3 regions of the Mesorhizobium sp. Cs1299R1N3 genome follow, and region 1 is predicted to be linked to each of the others. Evidence: riboswitches for the same ligand, from Rfam matches in the RefSeq annotation. Region 1 holds a riboswitch; each other region holds the start of a gene.
What was found. Region 1 has a riboswitch for cobalamin ahead of bluB (5,6-dimethylbenzimidazole synthase). Riboswitches for the same ligand answer to the same signal wherever they lie in the genome.

Region 1 (7,115 bases):
GCCGCCTTCCTGACGCAAGGTGCGGATGCGGTCCCGGCGTCCGGTCAGGATCTTGTGCGGATAGGCCTGATGGCCGACATCCCAGATCAGCCGGTCATCGGGTGTGTTGAAGACATAATGCAGCGCCACCGTCAGTTCGACCACGCCAAGGCCGGCACCAAGGTGGCCGCCGGTGTGGGAGACAGCATCGACCAGTTCGGCGCGCAGCTCGGACGCCAGTTGCGGCAATTCGCTCTCGGCCAGCGTGCGCAGGTCGGCCGGGACGCGAACCTTGTCGAGAAGCGGCGTATGCGGCGTTGCGTTCACGTTGGGCCCAGACTCTCTTTTCATCGGCGGGATAAGCCGCCGGCCGGCGAAAGTAAATGCGTGTCGGTGACGCGGATGGTCAGCCCCTCACCGCGCCGCTCAGCCTTCCGGTAGCGGAATGAACTCTTTCTCATCGCCAGGAACGATATCGAAGCGGCCGGTCTTCCATTCCTGCTTGGCCTGCTCGATGCGCTCCTTGGACGAAGAGACGAAATTCCACCAGATGTAGCGCTTCGAACCGAGCGAGGCGCCGCCGAACAGCATGAAATGCGCACCGGTTTGCGACGATATGACGATCTCGTCGCCGGGCCGGAACACCAGCAGCCGTTCGGCCGGAAAGACGTCGCCTGAAATCGAGACCTCGCCCTCCAGCGTGTAGATGGCGCGCTCTTCCGCATCGGCCGGGATTTTGACGCTGGCACCAGGCCCCAGCCGCAAATCGGCGTAGAGCGTGTCGGAATCTGCCCGCACCGGGGACCGCAATCCCTGGAAGTCACCGATGACGACGCGGCCGCTGACGCCTTCGGCATCGATCTCTTGAAGCCGCAGCGCCGCTGTGTTCTCGAACACCGGTGCAACCTCTTCCTTGCCATCCGGCAGAGCCAGCCAAGTCTGCAGGCCGGAGATCGACATCGGCGCGCCGCGCAATTCCTGCGGCGTGCGCTCGGAGTGGACGATGCCGCGGCCCGCGGTCATCAGGTTCACGTCGCCGGGCTCGATCACCATTTCGGTGCCGAGCGAATCGCGATGCCTGATCTTGCCATCGAACAGATAGGTCACTGTCGACAGGCCGATATGCGGGTGCGGACGGACATCGAGCGCCTGGCCGGCGCGCATGATCGCGGGGCCCATGCGATCGAAGAAAATGAACGGCCCGACCAGCCTTCTCTTGGCGGTGGGCAAGGCGCGGCGCACCTCGAAGCCGCCAATATCCTTGGCGTTGGGGATGACCATCAGCTCGATCTGGTCGCTGGCGAAGGCATCGCCGGCCTCAGGGTCTTTCCCCGGGAAGAAGCTCATGAACTCTCCTCATCAGCGCTCGGTGGCCGCTTTGGACATATCAGGCGAACCGGATCGCCGCCTTTGCTCTCAGTTTGGCCGCCACCTCTTCGCGATTGCGCGGGTGCTGGTGGGTTTCGAGGGAATCAAGCAATTCGCGCGCGGATGCCGCGATGGCTTCGACCGCATGATCGAACGCATGCTGGTTCTGTTTCGACGGTCGCGTCGTTCCGCTGAGCTTGCGGACAAACTGGAGTGCCGCGTCGCGGACTTCGTCATTGGTTGCCGGCGGATCAAAATTGAACAGGGTCTTGATGTTTCTGCACATCGCTTCCGTATCTCCTCTTGTCCGTTTCAATCGGGACGAGTTGTATCCTCAATCATGATCGTGTCCAAAAGTCGGTAAGGCTGCTCCGGGCCTATTCCGCGTCGAGCGGCTCGGTTCCAACCGGCTTGCCGTCGCGCGACAGCCTGATCTTCTCGACCTTGTCCTCGGCGGCCTTCAGCAACCGGTCGCAATGCACCTTCAGCGCCTCGCCGCGCTCGTAGATCCGGATCGACTGGTCGAGCGGCACGTCGCCACGTTCCAGATCATCGACGATCTTCTCCAGCGCGTCGAGTGCCTGCTCGAAGCTCATCGCCTTGACGTCTTCGTTGATCTCAGCAGTCATCATTCATCCTTTCATCAGTCGCCCGACATGGGCGGCGACCGAAAATGCCAATCCCTGCAGATCGTAGCCGCCCTCGAGCAGGCTGACGAGCCGGTTGCCGCTATGGCGCGCGGCACGCTGCATCAGCTGGCCGGTCGCCCAGTCGAAATCGTCCTCGGTCAGATTGATCTCCGCCAGCGGGTCGCGATGGTGGGCGTCGAAGCCGGCCGAAATGATGATCAGGTCGGGCGCGAAATTGTCGAGTGCCGGCAGCACGCGCGACAGGAAAGCATCGCGAAACACCTCGCTGCCGGTCTGCGGCGCCAGCGGCGCGTTGACGATATTGCCGGCGCCGGTCTCGTTCTTCGCGCCGGTGCCGGGATAGAGCGGCATCTGGTGCGTCGAGCAATAGAGCACCGAGGGATCGTCCCAGAAAATATCCTGCGTGCCGTTGCCGTGGTGCACGTCCCAATCGACGACGGCGACACGCTCGGCGCCATGCTTCTTCTGCGCATAGCGGGCAGCGATAGCCGCCGTGTTGAAGAAGCAGAAGCCCATGGCCGTGTTCTTTTCAGCATGATGGCCAGGCGGACGGGCCGCGACGAAGACATTGTCGGCGCGGCCCGCAAAGACGTCGTCGACGGCGGCATTGGCGGCGCCGATCGCCGTGATCACCGCCTGCCAGCTCTTCGGGCTGGCGGTGGTGTCGGCGTCGATGCGGGCGAGGCCTTCATCGGGAATGGCGGCGCGCACGCGCGCGGCGAAATCGGCGGGATGCGCGTAGAGGATGGTGGCCTCGTCGCCTTGCGGTGCCTCGACGCGGTCAAGCACGGCAAAAGCTTCGTCGTCGAGCACGCGCTCGATGGCGCGCAAGCGGTCGGGCCGCTCGGGGTGACCTGGCGGGGTGATGTGTTCGAGGAAGATCGGGTGCGTGTAGAGACGAGTGGCCATGTCCCCTATCTAGTGCCCCGGCGCCGTGATGGCCATGCGTTGCGGCTTGATCGCTGGGGAAAATCACGCCTGCGTCCATTCATGTCGCTGCGGGGATTGGCGTCGCCGGCCCTTCGGCGTAAGGTCGCCGCCACTGCCTGGTGCCTGCCGGACGGTTGTTTTAGCCGCATTCCGCGACGCCAAGTGATTCCACTTGGCTGCAAATGCTCTAGCGGGAGAATCGGGAACACGGTTTGATACCGTGGCGTGCCCAACGCTGTGAGGGGGACCGCGCCGGTAAATGCCACTGTCGATGACGGGAAGGCACCGGACGCGGGTTGATCCCGAGCCAGAAGACCGGCCTGGCAGGCATCGTCATCCGCATGGTCAGGCGGATGGCATCAGAGCGACGTGCGCCCTCTTGGACGCACGGAATCTGCTGCAATCGCAAGGGGACAAGCGATGCCGGAAGCTATGACCGCTCCAACGGGCGATGGATTTGATCAGATCGCGCGCGACGCGGTTTACCGCGCCATGTTCACGCGGCGCGATGTCCGCAGCCATTTTACATCGGAAGCGATCGACGACGAGGTGCTGGCGCGGCTGCTGCTTGCCGCCCATCACGCGCCATCGGTCGGCTTCATGCAGCCTTGGAATTTCATCGTCATTCGCGATGCCGCGCGACGGGCGCAGGTGCGCGACCTGTTCCTTGCCGCGCGCGAACAGGAACTGCCGGCAATCGAGGCGGACCGGCGGGCGCTCTACCGCAAGCTCAAGCTCGAAGGCATCTGCGAAAGCGCATTGAACATCTGTATCACCTGCGACCGTGAGCGCTCGAAAGGCTCGCCGTTGGGACGGTGGCACAATCCGGAAATGGATCTCTACAGCACGGTCTGCGCGGTGCAGAATTTCTGGCTGGCGGCACGCGCCGAGGGAGTCGGCGTCGGCTGGGTCAGCATCATCGAGGCGCAAGCGCTGAAAAGGCTACTGTCCATCCCCGACCACGTGACGCCGATCGCCTATCTCTGCGTCGGCCGTGTCTCGGAGTTCGCGCCAAAACCGGACCTCGAAACGCACGGCTGGGGCCGACGGCTGCCGCTGCCCGACCTGATCATGAGCGAGACTTTTTGCGGGCAAGGTGAAGCATCGCTCAAATCTACGGTGGCCCGCCTCAACACCGTCGCCGCTGCGCCGGCAAACCCCGCCGATCAGCGCGTCGCGCCGGCCGTGCCCCAGCGCGAACCGTCGAAGGTGGAGAGCGCCTTGCGCTTGAGTTCCCGGAACTTCGACGAGGCATCGGCCAGCCTGGCGTCCCAAGCGGCATCGGGCACCTGACCCTCGATGGTCTTGAAATAGACCTGCATCAGGCAGGCGATGGCGAACGGCTCGATGAACGCCGCCTTAAAGGCCCAGGCAAAGACGATGGCCAGAACGAAGGCCCAACCGGCGAGCTGTCCGGGCATGACGTAAAGAATGGCGGCTGCCGGGGCCAGCATCAGCAGGAAGATGACGAAGGAGACCCCCCACATGATCACGGCCAGCCAGACGGCGTTCTTGACCATGATCTTGCCGTTCTGGGCGTAGAGCACAACGCCTTGCCGCGCGGTCTCGAAGGGTGAGGACGAATTGATGCGGATGTTGTAGCCGAGAATGATCTCGTCGACATAGGTCAGCGACAGGCGGATCACCGTGTTGAGGAACGAGACCAGGCCGCTCAGGCCCGGAATGGGCAGGAAAGCCGCGATGCCGCCCAGCAGGCCGGTGATGGCGCGGATGGCGCCCTTGACCAGCTGGTCGACGACGAAAAGGATGTTCGCCTCGGCAAAACGCTCGGTCACAACCTCTTTCGCGTAGGCGATCTGGTTCTGGCCGTCGGGTACGTCGTGGCCGTCGATCAGATGCACCATGACGGCGATATGGCCTGCCTTGACGACGTAGAGGATGTATTCGCGGATCCAGTAGACAGCGATCGAGACGAGGCCGAAACCGACAATCCCGCCCCACATGGCAAAGGACAACGGCCCGTCGGGATCGGTGGAGATATGGCCGACGCCATAGCCGACCGAGGCACCCGTGCCGGTGGCCATGATATAGGCCAGCGTAATGCCGAAATAGACGATCATGCGAAAGACGATGAAAGGCCAGGTCCGCATCATGATGGACACCGACCTGCCGATATCGAAATCCCACATGCCCCGAATCCCCCAGAGGTGGCTGTGGAGGATGCGCCCAAACCGTCTATTGTCAATTGCGAGCGGTGGCGGAGCCCGATTGCGGGTCAGTTTGGCCGCGCTTCCGGCTTCTCGAGCAGGCCTTCGAGCAATTGCTTGAACGCGACCACCACCTTCCTCGACGTCGCTTCGGGATCGTTCGAGTTGGCGATCCGCTGCGCGGCCTGACTGCTCGCCCCGTTGATCAGCCGCGCCGCCGTCTCGGGATCGAGGCCCGCCACGACCACCCCCTCCTCTTGCAGCGCGGTCAGATGATCGGTCATTGAACCGACGCAGGCATTGGCATTCGACCACTGTGCCGGATCGCCCAGCACGGCCGGACCGTCCCGGAACATGATGCGCTGGATTTCCGGCTCCAGCGCCATTTCGATGTAGGTCGTGCATTCGTCGACGAAATGCTGCCAGCGGGTTGGCGCCCTCGACGCGACCTCATTCACCCGCGCGGCCATTTCAGCGTCGATTTCGGCGATGACTGCCTGCAGCAGTCCCTTCTTGTCGCCGAAGTGATGATAGAGGGCGCCGCGCGTCAGTCCGGCCGACGCGGTGAAATCGTCCATCGACGCTTCGGCATAACCGATGGTGCCAAAGGCTTGGCGCGCCGCGGCGATCAGCTTGGCACGCGTCTCGGCGATCATCTCCTTGCGGGGTCGGTGCATGCTCTGGCCTTATCTACATACGCTCCGTATGCCAATTGACATACGCGACGTATGGTCTATTTAACACTTATACGTCTCGTATGTAATTGTAGAATCGCCCCTTGTCGAGGAACAGGATCATGCAAAACCCCTACTCGGAAATCTTTCGCGCTCCTGGCGCCAGGGGCTTTGCCGCCGCCGGCTTCATGGCGCGCCTGCCGATCGCCATGGCGCCGATCGGCATCGTGGCGATGCTGTCGCAGACGCGTGGCGAATACTGGCTGGCGGGTGCGGTTTCGGCGACATTCGCCTTGGCCAATGCTTTCCTGGCGCCGCAAATATCGAGGTTGGTCGACCGCCTCGGCCAGACGCGGGTTGTCGTCCCCACCACGGTCATCTCCGTGCTCGCATTCGCGGCCCTGATCGCATCGGCCAATCAGGACTGGCCGGTATGGACGCTATTCGTGTCGGCATTGCTGGCCGCGGCGATGCCAAGCATGCCGGCAATGGTACGCGCGCGCTGGACCGAGATTTTCCGGGGCCGGCCCGAGATGAACACCGCCTTCGCCTTCGAGTCGGCGGCGGATGAACTGGTCTACATCGCCGGCGCATCGCTGTCGGTTGGTCTCAGCGCCGCGCTGTTCCCGGAAGCGGGCGTGCTCGTCAGCACGCTGTTCCTAGCCCTGGGCTCGACAGCCTTCATCCTGCAGCGTTCGACCGAACCGCAGGTGCGACCGGTGGACCATGGCTCAACCGGCTCGGCTATCCGCCTGCGGCCGGTTCAAATCATCACCTTCGCCATGATCTTCATCGGCGCGACTTTCGCGACGACGGAGGTGAGCACGGTGGCGATCACCAAGGAACTCGGCCAGCCGGGCGCCGCAAGTCTCGTCATCGGCGTCTATGCGCTGGGCTCCTTCGTGCTCGGCATCATCATCGGCGCGCTCAACCTGAAAGCACCGCTGCAGCGCCAGCTCGCCATCGCGGTCGCGTTGGTCGCGCTCGGCACACTGCTGCCGCTTACCGCCAGCACCGTGCCCGTGCTCGCGCTGACTGTCTTCATCAGCGGCGTGGCGATCTCGCCGACCTTCATCACCGCCTTCGGCCTGATCGAACGGCATGTGCCTGAGACGATGCTGACCGAAGGCATCACCTGGGTGACCACCGACATCGGCATCGGCATGGCGCTCGGTTCGTTCGCTGCCGGCGCGGTGGTGGATGCGTTCGGCGCCCAGAACGGGTTCTGGGTTTCGGTGGCATCGGGCGTTATCGCACTGGTCACGGTGCTGCTCGGCCAGCGCAGCCTCGCCACCCACGAATGCGAGTTGGATGGATGCGAGGCGGCAATCCCGGCCGAGTGACAG
Region 2 (7,115 bases), on a different contig from region 1:
GGGTTCCAAGTCCTGCCCCGCCGCTGGTTCGTCGAGCACACCTTCGGATGGACGATGCGCTGGCGAGGCCTCGGGCGCGATTATGAACAGGGGCGTCGACGTCTCTCACGCCATGATGCTCGTTGCCATCAGTGGAAACCTTGTCCGACGAAATGCCCACCCCCGAGTTTCAAAACAGCCTATCTTAAAGGCGGGCAATTCATACCAAGAGTCATTGAGTTTGACCGACGTGCGCCCACTGCCGCATTCCGATTGATGTGATGGTTTCGGGCGCAGCGAGGAGCTTCTGCCAAGCCTCGCAAGCGGCGTTGATGATTTGCATTTACCGAATTCATCGTCGGCAAGACCATCGATGAAGCCCTTCAGATCACCGATCAGGACATGGCGAATTTTTTAGGCGCCCTGCCGCTGCCCACGACATACTCATCGCTCGACCGCCTCATCCTGGAGCGCGGCTTGCGGCTGATGAGCGAGTTCTTCCGTGTTGTGTGGCAGGCTTCGAGGAGACACCAGGATTCGCACGCCTTGTCCTCGTCAAGGCGTCATCGACATGAGCGACGTGATAGCGGCGTTTCTCGTGGTGGTAGGCTTCGAGGAACCAGAGACCTTCCCCACAACCTCGTGCAGTGGGACATTACGCACCTATTGCCACGTCTCATAAGCCAGGCGAGATGTTCCCCCTTGCTCACTCGAAGACCGCTTAAGCAATGTCATATGCGGTCAAGGAAATTTTCTACACCCTTCAAGGTGAGGACGAAATGCGGGCGAGCTGCCGAATTTTGTCGTTTCGCCGGCTGTAACCCTTGGTCGGGACGTGAAAGCGAACGGGAAAGAGCATCCTGCGGATTCTGCGACACTGATTCGTTGGGGTAGCTGGCCCCGGTGGCGGACATTTTGCCACCGCGCGAGAGCTTGCGTTGGCGGTCTTCGTCACCCCCGATGGCGAACGCTCAATGAACACCTATCTCGGCGCCTGCGTCGAACTCGGGCCGGAAGATGTCGAGGCCGACAAGGCGTCGGGCGCCAAGGTCACCTATTTCGAAGGTTATCTGTGGGACCCGCCGCGCTCCAAGGAAGCCATCCGGCAGACGGCCAGACTTGCGCACGCGGCCGGTCGCGAAGTGTCGATGACCTTGTCGGATTCGTTCTGCGTCGACCGCTACCGCGACGAATTCCTCGACCTGATGCGCTCGGGCACGGTCGACATTGTTTTTGCCAACAGCCACGAGATCAAGTCGCTTTACCAGACCTCGTCATTCGACGAGGCGGTGGCGCAGATCCGCAAGGATTGCAAGATCGCGGCGGTGACCCGCTCCGAAAAGGGCTCGGTCATCGTGCGCGGCGACGAGACGGTGTCATAAAGGCAACCGCCATCAAGGAGCTTGTCGACACGACGGGCGCCGGCGACCTCTACGCCGCCGGTTTCCTGCATGACTATACACAGGGCCGCGACCTCCAGACCTGCGGCGATCTTGGCTCGCTGGCAGCCGGATTGGTGATCCAGCAGATCGGCCCAAGGCCACGGCAGAACCTGCGAAGAGGCCGAGCAGGCGGGGTTGTTGTAGACACTTCTGGAAGACTTGCCCGCTGTCGGCTTCGATCACCGGCGCGAGGGACGAAAGTACGCCAAACTTTAGGCGGCTGACAGCAATGCAGCGTTTTGTCGAGTCCGCGACACTGTGGGTTCCGCCTCATCTTCTGCTGCGTTCCCGTTAAACCGCTGAAATAAAAGTCTCAAAATCTTCTCTGCGACTCCCTCCGCGTTGGCACGAATTTTGATCTTCTGGTCTTGAGACAAGGAACTGCCGAGAGGCATTTGATGCGCTGAGAGAACTGGAACGAAGTAGCAAGCGACCTTGTCAGGTCAGCATCAGATAGTGCGCGCATAAGCAGGCATCGTACCGGAGGAGATTGAGCCGAAATGATCGCTGCGATTTGCGTGGACTCCTTATCGCACCAGCTCGGATCGTACCGGCTGGGTCTGCTTGCCCAACCTGATCGAACAGCTGATCCGGACTCTCCATCCTGGCCGCCAACGACCCGCATGTGGTGTGTTTGGGTCGATCTTCGTTTCCAGAGCACGCCAAATTGCCAATCAGCCGCTGGCCGTAAGGGAAATGTCCGGTGGCGCTGACCGAAGCAAGGGCAGGCGTAGCAACGCGGCAATTGCGAGCGAGCTGCCTGACGACCGACGTTGAATGCTCCATTGACGTAGGACGCAGATGAAGCCGTTAATCCTGATCTGTTCGCAGGATGCCGAGTTCTACCTGTTCTTCAGTCATGTCCTGGAGGTGGACGGCTTCGCAACCGTGTTGGCCGGTGGCGTCGAGGACGCGATCCTGCAGACGACTGAGTGCGAGCCGCAGGCTGTTGTCCTGGATTGCCAACCGGCTACCGCTACCGGCCCGGGGATCTGCGCCCGGCTGAAAGGCGAGCTGCAAACCGACGCACTGCCCGTGATCGCCCTTATCGCTTCCGGCGCCGAGCACCAGCAGCTCGATCTGCTCAAAGCCGGCATTGACGAAACTTTCCTGCGGCCCTTCGCGCCGGCTAAATTGCTCGCGTATTTAGACGGGAAACTGCGGACTCGCCTAACCCCCAACGGCGGGAACGACGGGGCGCTGACCTGCGGGCAGCTTAATATGGAGCTCAGAAGCCGTCGGGTACACTGCAGTGGCCAGCAGCTCCATCTTGGCCCACTCGAGTTCAACATGCTGCGCCACCTGATGGAAAACCCTGGCAAGGTATGCAGCCGCGACGAACTGGTTAGCGCCGCTTGGCCGGAAAAAATCTATGTTGGCCCTCGCACAGTTGACGTCCATGTCAGCCGACTGAGAAAGGCGCTCTCCCCCCACAACGTCATCCGAACCATACGCTCGGGCGGCTACGCGCTCGAAGAGCAGGAAATCTGAGATGACGATCGGGCGCGTGGTGTAGTAGCTTGGCCGAGCAAAAGCTGCTCGCGAGCGCGCCCTCAATAGCGCTGTAGCGAGCGGGCGGCTTTGCGACGTCGTGGACGCTTCCGGTGAAGTTTGGGGCGATATAACCTCATTGACTTGTGACTACCGCGATCGACGCATGACGATCCCGTGCGCGCTTGGGGAGAAAACATCTCATGCCGAACTCTTGCGTGGGACGATCTGGTGGAAGCAATCAGTCGGCCCTTTCAGACGAAAGGAGGCCGTCACCCGCCCCACGCATAGGATTCAAACCGCATCACTTTACGACTCTCAATGTTCAGATGAGCAGATCCGACGGCACGCTGTTAGAGATGCGCTCCGACGCGACGGCATCGTTATTGGCAAGGTGGTCGGTATATTGACCGACGAGTTGGAAGAGGCATCGGACCCGTCAAATCAATGCCGTCAGCGCACTGCCACACATTCCTAACGAAATGGCGTTGCCCGTTCGCCTCTTGCGTTCACCCAATTTCGATCCGCTTCAGGGCAGTGTATCCGGCCCCCACCGGCGAGGGTATACGCTTTTGCTAGGCGGCCCTTGGTGCACCTCTCAGAAAACGCGCGGCTTCTACCATGTTGACAAGTGCCGGACGGACTTCCTCCCATTGACGTGTCTTCAAACCGCAATCGGGGTTGACCCAGATCTTACTGTCACAAAGGCGCTGACGCGCTTGAGAGAGCAGGTTCGTCATCTCATCAACTCCCGGCACCCGTGGCGAGTGGATGTCGTAGATGCCAGGTCCGATCTCGTTCGGATAATCGAAGGTTTGAAAGGCGTCGAGCAATTCCATCTGCGAGCGCGAGGTTTCGATGGAGATCACGTCGGCATCCATGTCCGCGATCGCCTCTATTATGTCGTTGAATTCGGAGTAGCACATGTGCGTGTGGATCTGGGTCACATCATACACGCCCGTGGAAGCGAGCTGAAAGCACTCGATGGCCCATTCGAGATAAAGCTTCCACTCGGATTTGCGCAGCGGCAAGCCCTCGCGCAGTGCAGCTTCGTCGATTTGAATCACCCTGGCGCCGGCGCTTTCAAGATCACCCACTTCGCCACGGAGGGCGAGCGCGATCTGACGGCAAACGACCGAGCGCGCCAGATCGTCGCGTACAAAGGACCAGTTCAGAATCGTCGCTGGGCCGGTGAGTTGCCCTTAACGGGTTTATCTGTCAGCGATTGAGCGTACCGCCACCAGCGCACCGTCATAGGATTGGGGCGCGATACGTCGCCAAAGATGATCGGCGGCCGCACATAACGTGACCCGTAGCTCTGCACCCAGGCGTGCTGCGTGAAGGCGAATCCGGAAAGCTGCTCACCGAAATATTGCACCATGTCATTTCGTTCGAACTCACCATGCACCAGCACGTCCAACCCGATCTCGTCCTGCCAACGGATGGTTGCCTCGATCTCTTTCCTAAGGAACGCCTCATAGTCGATATAGCTCAGTTCTCCCCTTGCATGGGCCGCGCGCGCATTGCGAATCTCGGGTGTTTGCGGGAAGGAGCCGATCGTCGTAGTGGGGAAAGGCGGTAGGCGGAGCGTTTCGTCCTGAAGCTTGGAGCGCTCAGAAAAACCGCTCTTCCTGCGCGTCATGCATTCGTCGATAGAGGCAAGGCGTCCTTCGACCCGCGGGTCATGCACCTTCGGGGACGTCAAACGCGCGGCGGCTGCTTTGGTGGAGGACTCCAGCTCTGCTGAAACCGCCTCCCGGCCCTCGGACAGGGCCCGGGCGATCGTGGTCAGTTCGTCCATCTTCTGCGCCGCGAATGCGAGCCACGACTTTATGTCCCTATCGAGCGCTGTTTCCAGTTCCAGGTCGATCGGCACATGCAGAAGGGAACACGAAGGCGCGATCTCCACTCGCTCCAGTGGCCAGCCCGCGATGACCGGCTTGATCCGGTCAAGGATGGGCCGCAGGTTTGCACGCCAGACGTTGCGACCGTCGATCAGGCCAAGCGAAAGCACCAGGCCCTTTGGCGCAAGCCGGCCCACCGCCTCCAATTGTTCAGGAGCGCGTGCAAGGTCGAGATGCAGGCCCGCCACAGGAAGCGAAAGAGCGGTCTCGAGATTGCCGTTCAATCCGCCGAAATAGGTGGCGAGCATGATCTTTAGCTCCGGCGCCGCTTTGGAAAGACGGTCGTAGGCGAAATTGAACGCATCTTGCTCGTTTGGAATGAGGTCGAGCACGAGCGCCGGCTCATCGATCTGCACCCAGTCGGCGCCCGCCACTTTCAGGCGGCGCAGGAGTTCCTCATAGACCGGCAGCAACCGCGGGAGCAGCGCAATTGGGTTGAAGTCCCGGGTAGGCGACTTGGCCAGCTTGAGGAAGGTGACGGGCCCAAGAATGACCGGGCGGGTGTGAACGCCGAACGCCCTACCCTCAAGAAATTGATCCACCGGCTTTGCCGACGACAAAGCAAAGGCCTGGTCGTCGACGAGCTCCGGGACCATGTAGTGGTAGTTGGTGTCGAACCACTTGGTCATTTCCAGCGCGGCAACCGCGTCACTGTGATTGGCATGTTCAAGTCCGGCAGCCTCTCCTTGGCTGCCACGCGCCATGGCAAAATAAGTGTCGAGCGGGACTTCCCCCTCGGTCCAGCCATAACGTGGCGGCACAGCGCCGACCATTGTTGCCGTGTCGAGCACATGATCGTAGAGCGAGAAGTCGTTGGACGGAATTATGGTCACGCCACGGTCGCATTGTTCAGTCCAGTTCGCGACACGCAGCGCCCGCGCCGTTTCGAGAAGGTCGGCAGCGGAAGATTTTCGCGACCAGTAGGCCTCCAGCGCGCGCTTCAACTCGCGACGGCGCCCAATGCGCGGCACGCCAAGTGTGGCAACAGGAACTTTCCGAGAGAGAGACATACCATACCCCGATGATTGGGGCGTGGACGCAAGGCAGACGTTGGCAAGCAGACAAAGCCGGTTACCACGCCCACCGAGACACCCCGCCTGTGGACCTTGTTCGCCGAGGCAGGTCTCCTGGCTCACGGGTCGACACCTCTGCCCGTCTTCCCGAGGCGCATGGCCTCAGTGACATGAGTGGGCTTGGCTCGCCGCTTACAGTTGCGGGGGCAGCGCCGGCATCTTCACCGGCTTCCCTCTTAGCTCTGATGCGACTAACCGGATCAGAGAACCACGACAACCTGACATTGGCCAAAGAGAAGATTCCTGTCAAGGAGACATAAAGAAATCTTTATGCCGTTATCCGATTTTGTGGTCGCTCGTGAGGTGCAGATAGCCGCGAAGTCGGTTGAATGCGACCATCCTTGAAGAGCGCTTCGGCAAGCCCTTCCGCTTTCCTCTGTCCTGATGGCGAACTGTCGCAGGGCCATACCGCCTGTTGTTGGGGGTTGACTCCGACCATGCTGGAAGCAACATTTCCGATATACTCGAAGTGAGCATAGGCGGATGCAATCACACGCCATTTCCCAGGCATCCGGCAGACGCGGGAAGGGAACGGACCGCTCCGCCGGTCGGTCGGCTTCGCGGTTGGCATCCCGCTGTCGAGCTTAACCCGAGCAGCTCGCTCAACCGGTGCAACAAGAATCGAGGAGAGTTGTCGACCAGCACCAGTCGGCCAGCAATGCGGCAGCTTAATGCCTGCAATCCACCCCAGCCCCAACCCCCCACTACCATCACCATCATGGAAGCAATGCGTTATGGAAGCACCTGCGCTTTGGCGTCGGCACCTCGATGACACGTTCGAGTTTCTCAATCAGATCCGCAAGAGTTCAAGCCAGCAGGAAATCTGCCAGCACCTGATTTCCTATGCCCAGCGCTTTGGCGCCAGAAACGTGCTGGCAGGACCGATCCCGCCGCCGCGTGCTCTGAGGCGCGAGCAGATTTCCCATGTGCTGCTTGACGCCTGGCCGCGGCAATGGTCGGAGCGCTATTTCTCCAAAGGCTATCTTCATCGCGACCCTACGATTCAGCTTGTGAAGCGTGGGGTCACGCCCTTCCGGTGGAGCGAGATTGATCAAGTTTCCCGGGTTTGTTCCTTCGGCCGACAAATCATGGCGGAGGCATCAGAGTTTAATCTGCGTGACGGCTTCACGATTCCGTTTGCGACACTGAATGGGCAACCGGTGGGATTTTCCGTTGCAGGGGAGAAGCTCGAGCCGGGTCCTCACGACCGTCTCGCCTTTCAGTTT
Region 3 (7,115 bases), on a different contig from region 1:
TGCCCCTGGTCGTGGCGCTGCCCGGTCCGGCATTTGCCTGGCGCAGCAATTGCAGCGGCAGGTCCGTTCCGCCGATCGCCGCGGCGAGATCATCCGTTGATCCGTCATCGACGATCACCACCAGTTCCGGCCGTACCGTCTGGGCCGCGACCGATCGCAGCGTCTCGGCGATGGTGCCGCTGGCGTTGAAGGCGGGTATGACGACGCCGTATCCGTCCATCACAGGGATCGCCAATCCGAAAGTTTGTCGAGCTCGAAGATACCTTCGATCGGCCGTAGCGTCGGATCGGCCTTGCGCCGCTTCATCGATTTATAGATAGCGCGCAGGAATTCCCGCGACTGGACGTCCTCTTGCCTCGTCATGTTGCCCGCATGCCGTCTGTAATAAAGCGCGACCGTGTCGGGAAGCACGTATCTGGGGCCGATCTCAAAACCGCGCAGCAGGTAGTCGGTATCTTCGGCCTGGACGAAATCCTCGTCGAAATCGCCTATGCGTGCCACGAGCCGGCGCGCGAAGATCGCCGCCGACAGATGAATGCCACGAACCGTGATGCTGTTGCTGTCCGCCGTGGGCTCCAGGGTCCCGTCGTCGATCTTGTCGACCAGCATCATCCTTGAATAGGTCAGATCGAGATCGGAATTCTTCCGGAAAAGCTCGACATCGGCCTTGAAGCGTCCGGCTGGCGAGATGTCGTCCGAATCGAGGAACGACACCAGTTCCGCCTCGGGTTTGAGCTGCCTGAGCCCGTTGTTGCGCGCCCGCGTCACTCCCATGTTCTGCTGCTGGAACAGCCGGATGCAGGAATGATCATCGATCATCGCGCGCACGGCCTCGACCGAGCGATCGGTCGAACCATCGTCGATGACGATGATGTCGAGGTCGGCGGCGTCGCCTTGCCTGAGCAGCGAGCGCAGCGCGGCGCCGACATAGGCCTCGCGATTGTACACCGGCATGATCACGCTGAGCTTCACCAGGCGCCTCGTGTCAGGAAAGCCTCGATCGTGCCGGCGATCTCTGCCGGGTCGGTGCCGAGGGACAAACGAAAGCAGGGCAGGTGGCGCGTCAATTCGCCGAAGAAGCGAAAGCCGCTTTCGCGCTCGCCCGGCATCTGGGCGATGCCGGACGGCGCCAAGGCAATCATGGCATCCCTGCGCGACACCGGCATGATCGAACTTGCTCCGCCACCGCTGATATGTGGCACCATCAACGCAACGATGTCCAGCATCGCGGGCACCGGCCCAGGCGCGATGTCATCGACGTGAAACATGTGCTTGCCCTGCCAGTTCAGCGGGCCTTGCGCCGTTAGCCGCTGTCGCAGGCCCAGCCGCGCGAAACCTAGCGCGTCCTGCTTCAGCGTCGAGAAAAGGGGCCGCGCGGTCACGCCTCCGGCGAGATCGATCAGCACGTAGTCGTCGCCGACACTGTCGAGTCCGTTGAGCAGGCCGGCGGCGACGGTGCCGGATTTCCCGGCCCCGCCAGAGCCGGCGAGCAGGATGCCCTTGCCCTCGATGCCGAGCGTGCCGGCATGGGTCAGCCGCATGCCGCGCGCGGCGTATTCCCAATGCAGGAAGGCGCGCAGCGGTGCTCCCGGCTCCCAGGGCGGAAAGGCATCGGCCGACGCCATCAACTGCACGCCAATGCAATGTTGCGGATCGTAGATCTGCCAGAAATCCAGGTCGTGGAAATAGTGGCCGCGCAGCCCGGCTTCGGCGAGCCGTCTGGCAAAACCGTGCTCGGTGAAATGCGCATCGCCCCATCGCGCCGGCTCCGGGATGCCGTCGATGCCGGGATGGGCGATGAAGATGCGGCACATGGACGGTTCCGGCTGATCATGACCGGCCTCGACAAATGCATGGCTTAGTGCATCGGCAAGCACGCCGTGGCCGAGATGCGCGGTCAGTTCCAGCCGGGGCAGGCGAACCTTTCGTGTGGTCGGATAGCGCGGGGCCGCGCCTTCAGCGGCGGCGATGAGATACCGGGCGTAGTCGGGCAAGGTTTCGAGCGTGACGCGCGGCATCAAGCGCCTTCCACCACGGCCGCGGCCGGCCCGTCAGGAAGCCTGCTTGACCGCCGGCCAGCCAAGAGGTTCCTCGACATCATGGATGGGATCGACGACGATCAGATCGGCGAGGTCGTCGTGAATGCTCACATTGAGCGGTTCGTTCGTGGCGGCGAGCTCGGCTGGCAATTCGCCTGGCAGTGGCTGCGCCGTCGCCTCCGAACGCACCAGCAAACCCAGTTCGAGCAATTGCGATATGAAGTGTTCGAGTTCGGCCTGGCCTATTGTCGAGCCGCCTGCGGCCAGCCCGATCAGAGCCTGGGCGTCCGCTCCGGACGAAAGCGCTTGCCACACCTTGCTGCCGGAATCCGAGAAGCCGAAATATTTGCCATTGGCAAGGTTGAGCACCACGGCTTCGCCATCGAAGGATTCGAAAACGATATCCCGGCTCGCAACCGCATAGGCATGGGATTCATGCATCATTGTTGCCCCGCTCTGCATTTCCTGCCCGCTAGCAGGACCGCTTCCACCGACAACGGCTGTAAACTTTCGGGTCTTCCTTGGCAAGGTAACCATCGCCGGCAAGGCGCGGACCATTCCCGGATCAGTCGAAGGCCGGGCGGATCAAGCCTCGATTTCCAGTGCCGACAGTGGCTTTGAACAGCAGGCCAGGATGAAGCCATCATCGATCTCGTGATCGAGGATGCCGCCATTGTGGCTCATCTCGACGCTGCCGGAGACTTTCTTCACCTTGCAGGTTCCGCACAGGCCGAATTCGCAGGCAGCCGGTATCCGCACGCCCGAAGCACGCGCTGTCTGCAGCACGGTCTGGCCGGCGACACAGTCGGCGTCGACGTCCGAAAGCGCGAAGCGGATCGGCGTTGCGGCTTCGACGGGGACAGCCACACCGTCCTGCGCCGGCGCCGCGAATGGCACCGGGATTTCCTCAACGGTCGGCGCGGCAAAGCTCTCCTGATGATACTTTGCCATGTCGAAGCCGGCGGCTTCGAGCATGCCGCGCACGGCGCCCATGAAGGGATCGGGGCCGCAGCAGAAGATTTCGCGTTCGCGGAAATCGGGCGCCAGCAGCGGCAGCCGGATAGCGTCGATGCGGCCCATATGGCCATACCAGCCCTCGCGGCTCGACCGTTCCTCGATCATGAAGCCGAGCGACACGCCCGGCATGTGGCCGCCGAGCAGCTCCAGCTCCTTGCGGAAGATGATCTCTTCCGGGCGCCGCGCGCAGTTGACGAAGCCGACATCGGTCCATGGCGCGCAGTCGTTCAGCCAGCGCAGCATCGACATCATCGGCGTCACGCCGGAACCGGCCGAGATGAACAGATATTTCGCCGCCGGATGGCCGTGCAGTGAAAAGTCGCCGCTTGGTCCATAGGCCTTGACGTGCGAGCCGGGCGCCAGGTGATCGAACATCCAGCGTGTGCCGATGCTGCCCACCTGCGCCTTCACTGTCACCGCGATCGAGAATGGCCGCGACGGTGACGATGACAGCGTATAGGTGCGCATCAGCGGCCCGTCCGGTGTCGGCAATTCCAGCGTCACGAACTGGCCCGGCTTGTAGCGGAACCAGGTCTGGTTGTCGGAGCGGAAGGTGAAGGTCTTGACGTCGGGCGCCTCGTCGGTGACGCCGGTCACTTCCAGCACCTGCAGCCTGTCGTTCCAGGGCGCCATCTGGTCGAGATGGCGATAGAGGCCGAGATCCGTCATCGCATTCATCCTCTTGTCCCCTTTGTTCCGCGCATGTCCAAAACCGCCGTCTTTGGCGATATGCCTTAGGCAACGCTGCGCAGGGCCGGCCGGCCGCCTTCGGCAAGCCGTGGCCCGATGAAGGACGCGTACCACTCGACGAACTGGATCACGCCGCCCTCATGCAGCTCCGAATAGGGGCCTGGCTCGTAGGCCGGCGACAGGATGCCGAAGGCGTTTTCCTCGACGATGCGGCGATCCTGGTCGTTGGTCTCGGTCCAGACATGGGTGAGTTCCGCGAGATCGTAATCGACGCCCTCGACCGCATCCTTATGCACCAGCCATTTGGTTGTCACCGCCGTTTCCGTGGCGCTGATCGGCAGCACCCGGAAGGTGACGGCGTGGTCGCCCAGGATGTGGTTCCAGGTCGTCGGATAGTGGTAAAGCAGCAACGAACCGATGCGGTCGGTTGAAACGCTGTCGGAAAGATTCCTCTCGACCGCGCGCTTTCCCGTCATCGTGTAGCTGACGGCATCGCGCAGCAGCGGCGCGCGGGTCGCGCGATACTGGCCGGCCGGATCGATGCGGAACTTGCTCGGCAGGCCGGCCGCTTCGCATTTCGCCCAGTGCGCCAGCATCTCCGGATCGCTGTCGGCGCCTTGCACGCCGGTCACCGTCGGTGCTTCCGGGAAGGTCTTGCAGAGTTCGGGATGGTTGCCGGCGCAATGATAGCATTCGCGGTTGTTTTCCCAGACCAGCTTCCAGTTCCCCTTCTCGATGATGGTGCTCTCGAAGGCGACTTTTGCCTCACGCAGCCGGTGCGGCAAAAGGTAGGGCTCGATCATCGCCCGCATCGGCGCGAAATCGGCGGGCTCGCTGGCCAGACAGATGAAGATGTAGCCGCCAACGCTTTCGCAGGCGACGGGCTTCAGGCCGTACTGGCTCTTGTCGAACCCATCGGCCATCTGGCGGGCGAACAGCAGCCGGCCGTCGAGCTCGTAGGTCCATTGGTGATAGGGACAGACCAGTTTGGCGGCCGTGCCCTTATCACTGTTGCAGACGCGGCTGCCGCGATGGCGGCAGGAATTGTGGAAGGCGTTGATCTTGCCCTGCTGATCGCGCACCAGCACGACCGGATAATCGCCGATCTGCACGGTGATGAAGCTGCCCGGCTTGGGCAATTCGCAATCATGGCCGATGAACAGCCAGTCGCGATACCAGATCAACTCCATGTCCAGCTTGAAGTAGTCCGGGTCGGTGTAAAAGGGCTGTTCCAGCGAAAAGCCTTGTCTGCGGCTGTTCAAGAGCCTCAGCATGTCGTTGCGCGCGTCCATGTCCTGTCCTCAGTTTCAAGGACTGAACTGGTGGTGATTGAGGAAGGACTGGGCGCAGATCGGCGAAAAGCCGGACAAACACCATCCGCCTCTTGACCGCCCACCGCGATCAGTCGAGTTCTAGCGATCTCGGGCTGGTTTCCGGGCTCTGGAGTTGTCCTTGCGGACCATCGCGACACCTTCCCAGGCTTTCGCCCAGTGGTCTCCCGTTGCGACTTGAACTCCACCACCGTTGCGGGGGCAGCGCCGGAATCTGACCGGCTTCCCAATTCTCCGCTCCGTCGTCACGCAGCGGCACCTGAGATGCCCGATCTAACCACGACAGGCTTTGCGACATCGGCACGAAAGCGACATCGCATCCATGCGGCGCGACACGCATGCTGGATCGTCATGAGAGGCTTGTAGCCGCGGGAATCGCCTTCTGTCGCCAAGCCGCGCCGGCACCGTCATCGACCCTTTTGCCGGCAGCAAATAGGTTAACAGTTTCAAAAAGTGACTATTAGCAGGGACTAAAATCGAACCGAACGGTTCGTTTCTGTTGACGGTGCGTGCAAGACGCTGTGAACGCCGAGCCTCCGACACAGTTGGTGATCGAGGTGCTGCTTTAAGATAATCACTTGATATTACAAGAGAAAATAAGAGATGTGGAAGGCGCTGGTACAATTTCAAGTGGTGGAGTCATGGTCCACGCTGAACAACTTCGTGATTGGAAACGGCAAGGGTGCTCTCCCACATCGGGGCTGTCCGAACGACGCGATTTAATCCCAAGACACGCCGCTAGACGGACGGAAAAAATACTGGAGTACCAAAAAATGAAAAAGATCATTCTCACTGCCGCCGCCCTTCTGGCTGTTTCCGGCAGCGCCTTCGCTGGGAGCGACAATTACGGTTCGAACGGCGCCAACCAGCCTGCTGCCGCGGTGGACAGCTCGTACACCGCTTCCACCTCCACCAAGACGTCGGAGCCTGTTGCTCAGACGCCTGCTCAGGGCAGCGATCGCAACCTCTTCGGCCGCTAACGGCCTGTCCCCACGGACGGCGGGCTTGCCCGCCGATCCGGTGGAATTCAAGAAATTCAGGAGTGTCTAAAATGAACAAGATCCTTATTGCCGCCACCGCCGTTCTGGCCATTTCCGGCAGCGCTTTTGCCAGCGACAGCTATGGCTCCAACGGTGCCAACCAGCCTGCCGCCGCGGTGGACAACTCGTACACCGCTTCGGTCGACAAGTCGGCTCCTGCCAGCCAGGAGCCCGTCCAGCACGGCGCCGATCGCAACCTGTTCGGCAACAACTAACATCTCTTCAAGCAAGGACGGCGCGCTCAGCCCGCCCCTTGAATTCGAAAAAATCGGAGTACCAAAATGAAAAAGATTGTTCTTACCGCCGCCGCTCTTCTGATTGCCGCTGGCAGCGCCTATGCCGGCAACGACAACGTTGGCGACACCGACATCAACAAGCTGGCGACCGTCAACGTCGACACCTCGCATACGGGCTCGATCCGCAAGAGCGAATCGCCTGTCTACAAGCTGCTCAATTCGTCGGGCGACGTACAGAAGTCCGCCCCTCAGGGCGCAGACCGCAACCTCTTCGGCAACAACTAACCAGCCGTGGTGATATACAAAAGAGAGCGGCGGGCTTACCCGCCGCTCTCTTTTTGCGTTGTCGAGACAGCTTGTGGTCTCAGGCGGCTTTTGCTTCCGCTTCCTGCAGGGCGAACGACCGTCCATCCGCATCGAAGATATGAAGATCTGCGGCATTGGCGGTCAGCCGCAGCGTCGAGCCCCGCTTGACCTCGACATTGCCCGGCAACTTGGTCACCAGCGGCAGGTCGGCACGGCCGATGTCGATATAGACCAGCTGAACCTCACCGAGCTGCTCGAGATAATCGACCGTCCCCTCGAACAGATAATCGCTACCACTGGCGATCGCGAGATCTTCCGGCCGCACGCCGAAGCTTACCGCCGCTCCTTTTGCCGAAGCAGGCGTCGCGATCGGTACCGTCGCCTTGCGGCCGCCGACATGACTGACGATGGTCGGATTGCCCGTCTTGTCGACCGTCGCCGGCAGGATGTTCATGG

Region 2: another riboswitch for cobalamin. It lies ahead of metE (5-methyltetrahydropteroyltriglutamate--homocysteine S-methyltransferase); the one in region 1 lies ahead of bluB (5,6-dimethylbenzimidazole synthase).
Region 3: another riboswitch for cobalamin. It lies ahead of O7B34_RS04410 (aromatic ring-hydroxylating oxygenase subunit alpha); the one in region 1 lies ahead of bluB (5,6-dimethylbenzimidazole synthase).

Annotation. Positions count from the first base shown of each region.
Region 1 covers NZ_JAPYKQ010000004.1:305,442-312,556, reverse strand. The annotation lists gene dxs (1-deoxy-D-xylulose-5-phosphate synthase) at 1-330, opposite strand, end outside; gene O7B34_RS12645 (pirin family protein) at 406-1,326, opposite strand; gene O7B34_RS12640 (DUF2277 domain-containing protein) at 1,367-1,633, opposite strand; gene O7B34_RS12635 (exodeoxyribonuclease VII small subunit) at 1,725-1,976, opposite strand; gene O7B34_RS12630 (histone deacetylase family protein) at 1,980-2,906, opposite strand; cobalamin riboswitch at 3,085-3,265, shown strand; partial or broken gene bluB (5,6-dimethylbenzimidazole synthase) at 3,348-3,926, shown strand; gene O7B34_RS12620 (hypothetical protein) at 4,094-5,077, opposite strand; gene O7B34_RS12615 (TetR/AcrR family transcriptional regulator) at 5,164-5,772, opposite strand; gene O7B34_RS12610 (MFS transporter) at 5,892-7,112, shown strand.
Region 2 covers NZ_JAPYKQ010000001.1:134,470-141,584, forward strand. The annotation lists partial or broken gene O7B34_RS00610 (transposase) at 1-163, shown strand, start outside; partial or broken gene O7B34_RS00615 (7-carboxy-7-deazaguanine synthase) at 708-926, shown strand; partial or broken gene O7B34_RS00620 (adenosine kinase) at 924-1,565, shown strand; gene O7B34_RS00625 (response regulator transcription factor) at 2,223-2,912, shown strand; partial or broken gene metE (5-methyltetrahydropteroyltriglutamate--homocysteine S-methyltransferase) at 3,488-5,826, opposite strand; cobalamin riboswitch at 5,917-6,117, opposite strand; gene O7B34_RS00635 (helix-turn-helix transcriptional regulator) at 6,624-7,115, shown strand, end outside.
Region 3 covers NZ_JAPYKQ010000001.1:953,987-961,101, reverse strand. The annotation lists gene O7B34_RS04435 (glycosyltransferase family 2 protein) at 1-220, opposite strand, end outside; gene O7B34_RS04430 (glycosyltransferase family 2 protein) at 220-972, opposite strand; gene O7B34_RS04425 (serine kinase) at 969-2,018, opposite strand; gene O7B34_RS04420 (PqqD family protein) at 2,052-2,483, opposite strand; gene O7B34_RS04415 (hybrid-cluster NAD(P)-dependent oxidoreductase) at 2,625-3,725, opposite strand; gene O7B34_RS04410 (aromatic ring-hydroxylating oxygenase subunit alpha) at 3,791-5,038, opposite strand; cobalamin riboswitch at 5,154-5,355, opposite strand; gene O7B34_RS04405 (DUF680 domain-containing protein) at 5,851-6,057, shown strand; gene O7B34_RS04400 (DUF680 domain-containing protein) at 6,129-6,332, shown strand; gene O7B34_RS04395 (DUF680 domain-containing protein) at 6,399-6,638, shown strand; gene O7B34_RS04390 (ABC transporter ATP-binding protein) at 6,718-7,115, opposite strand, start outside.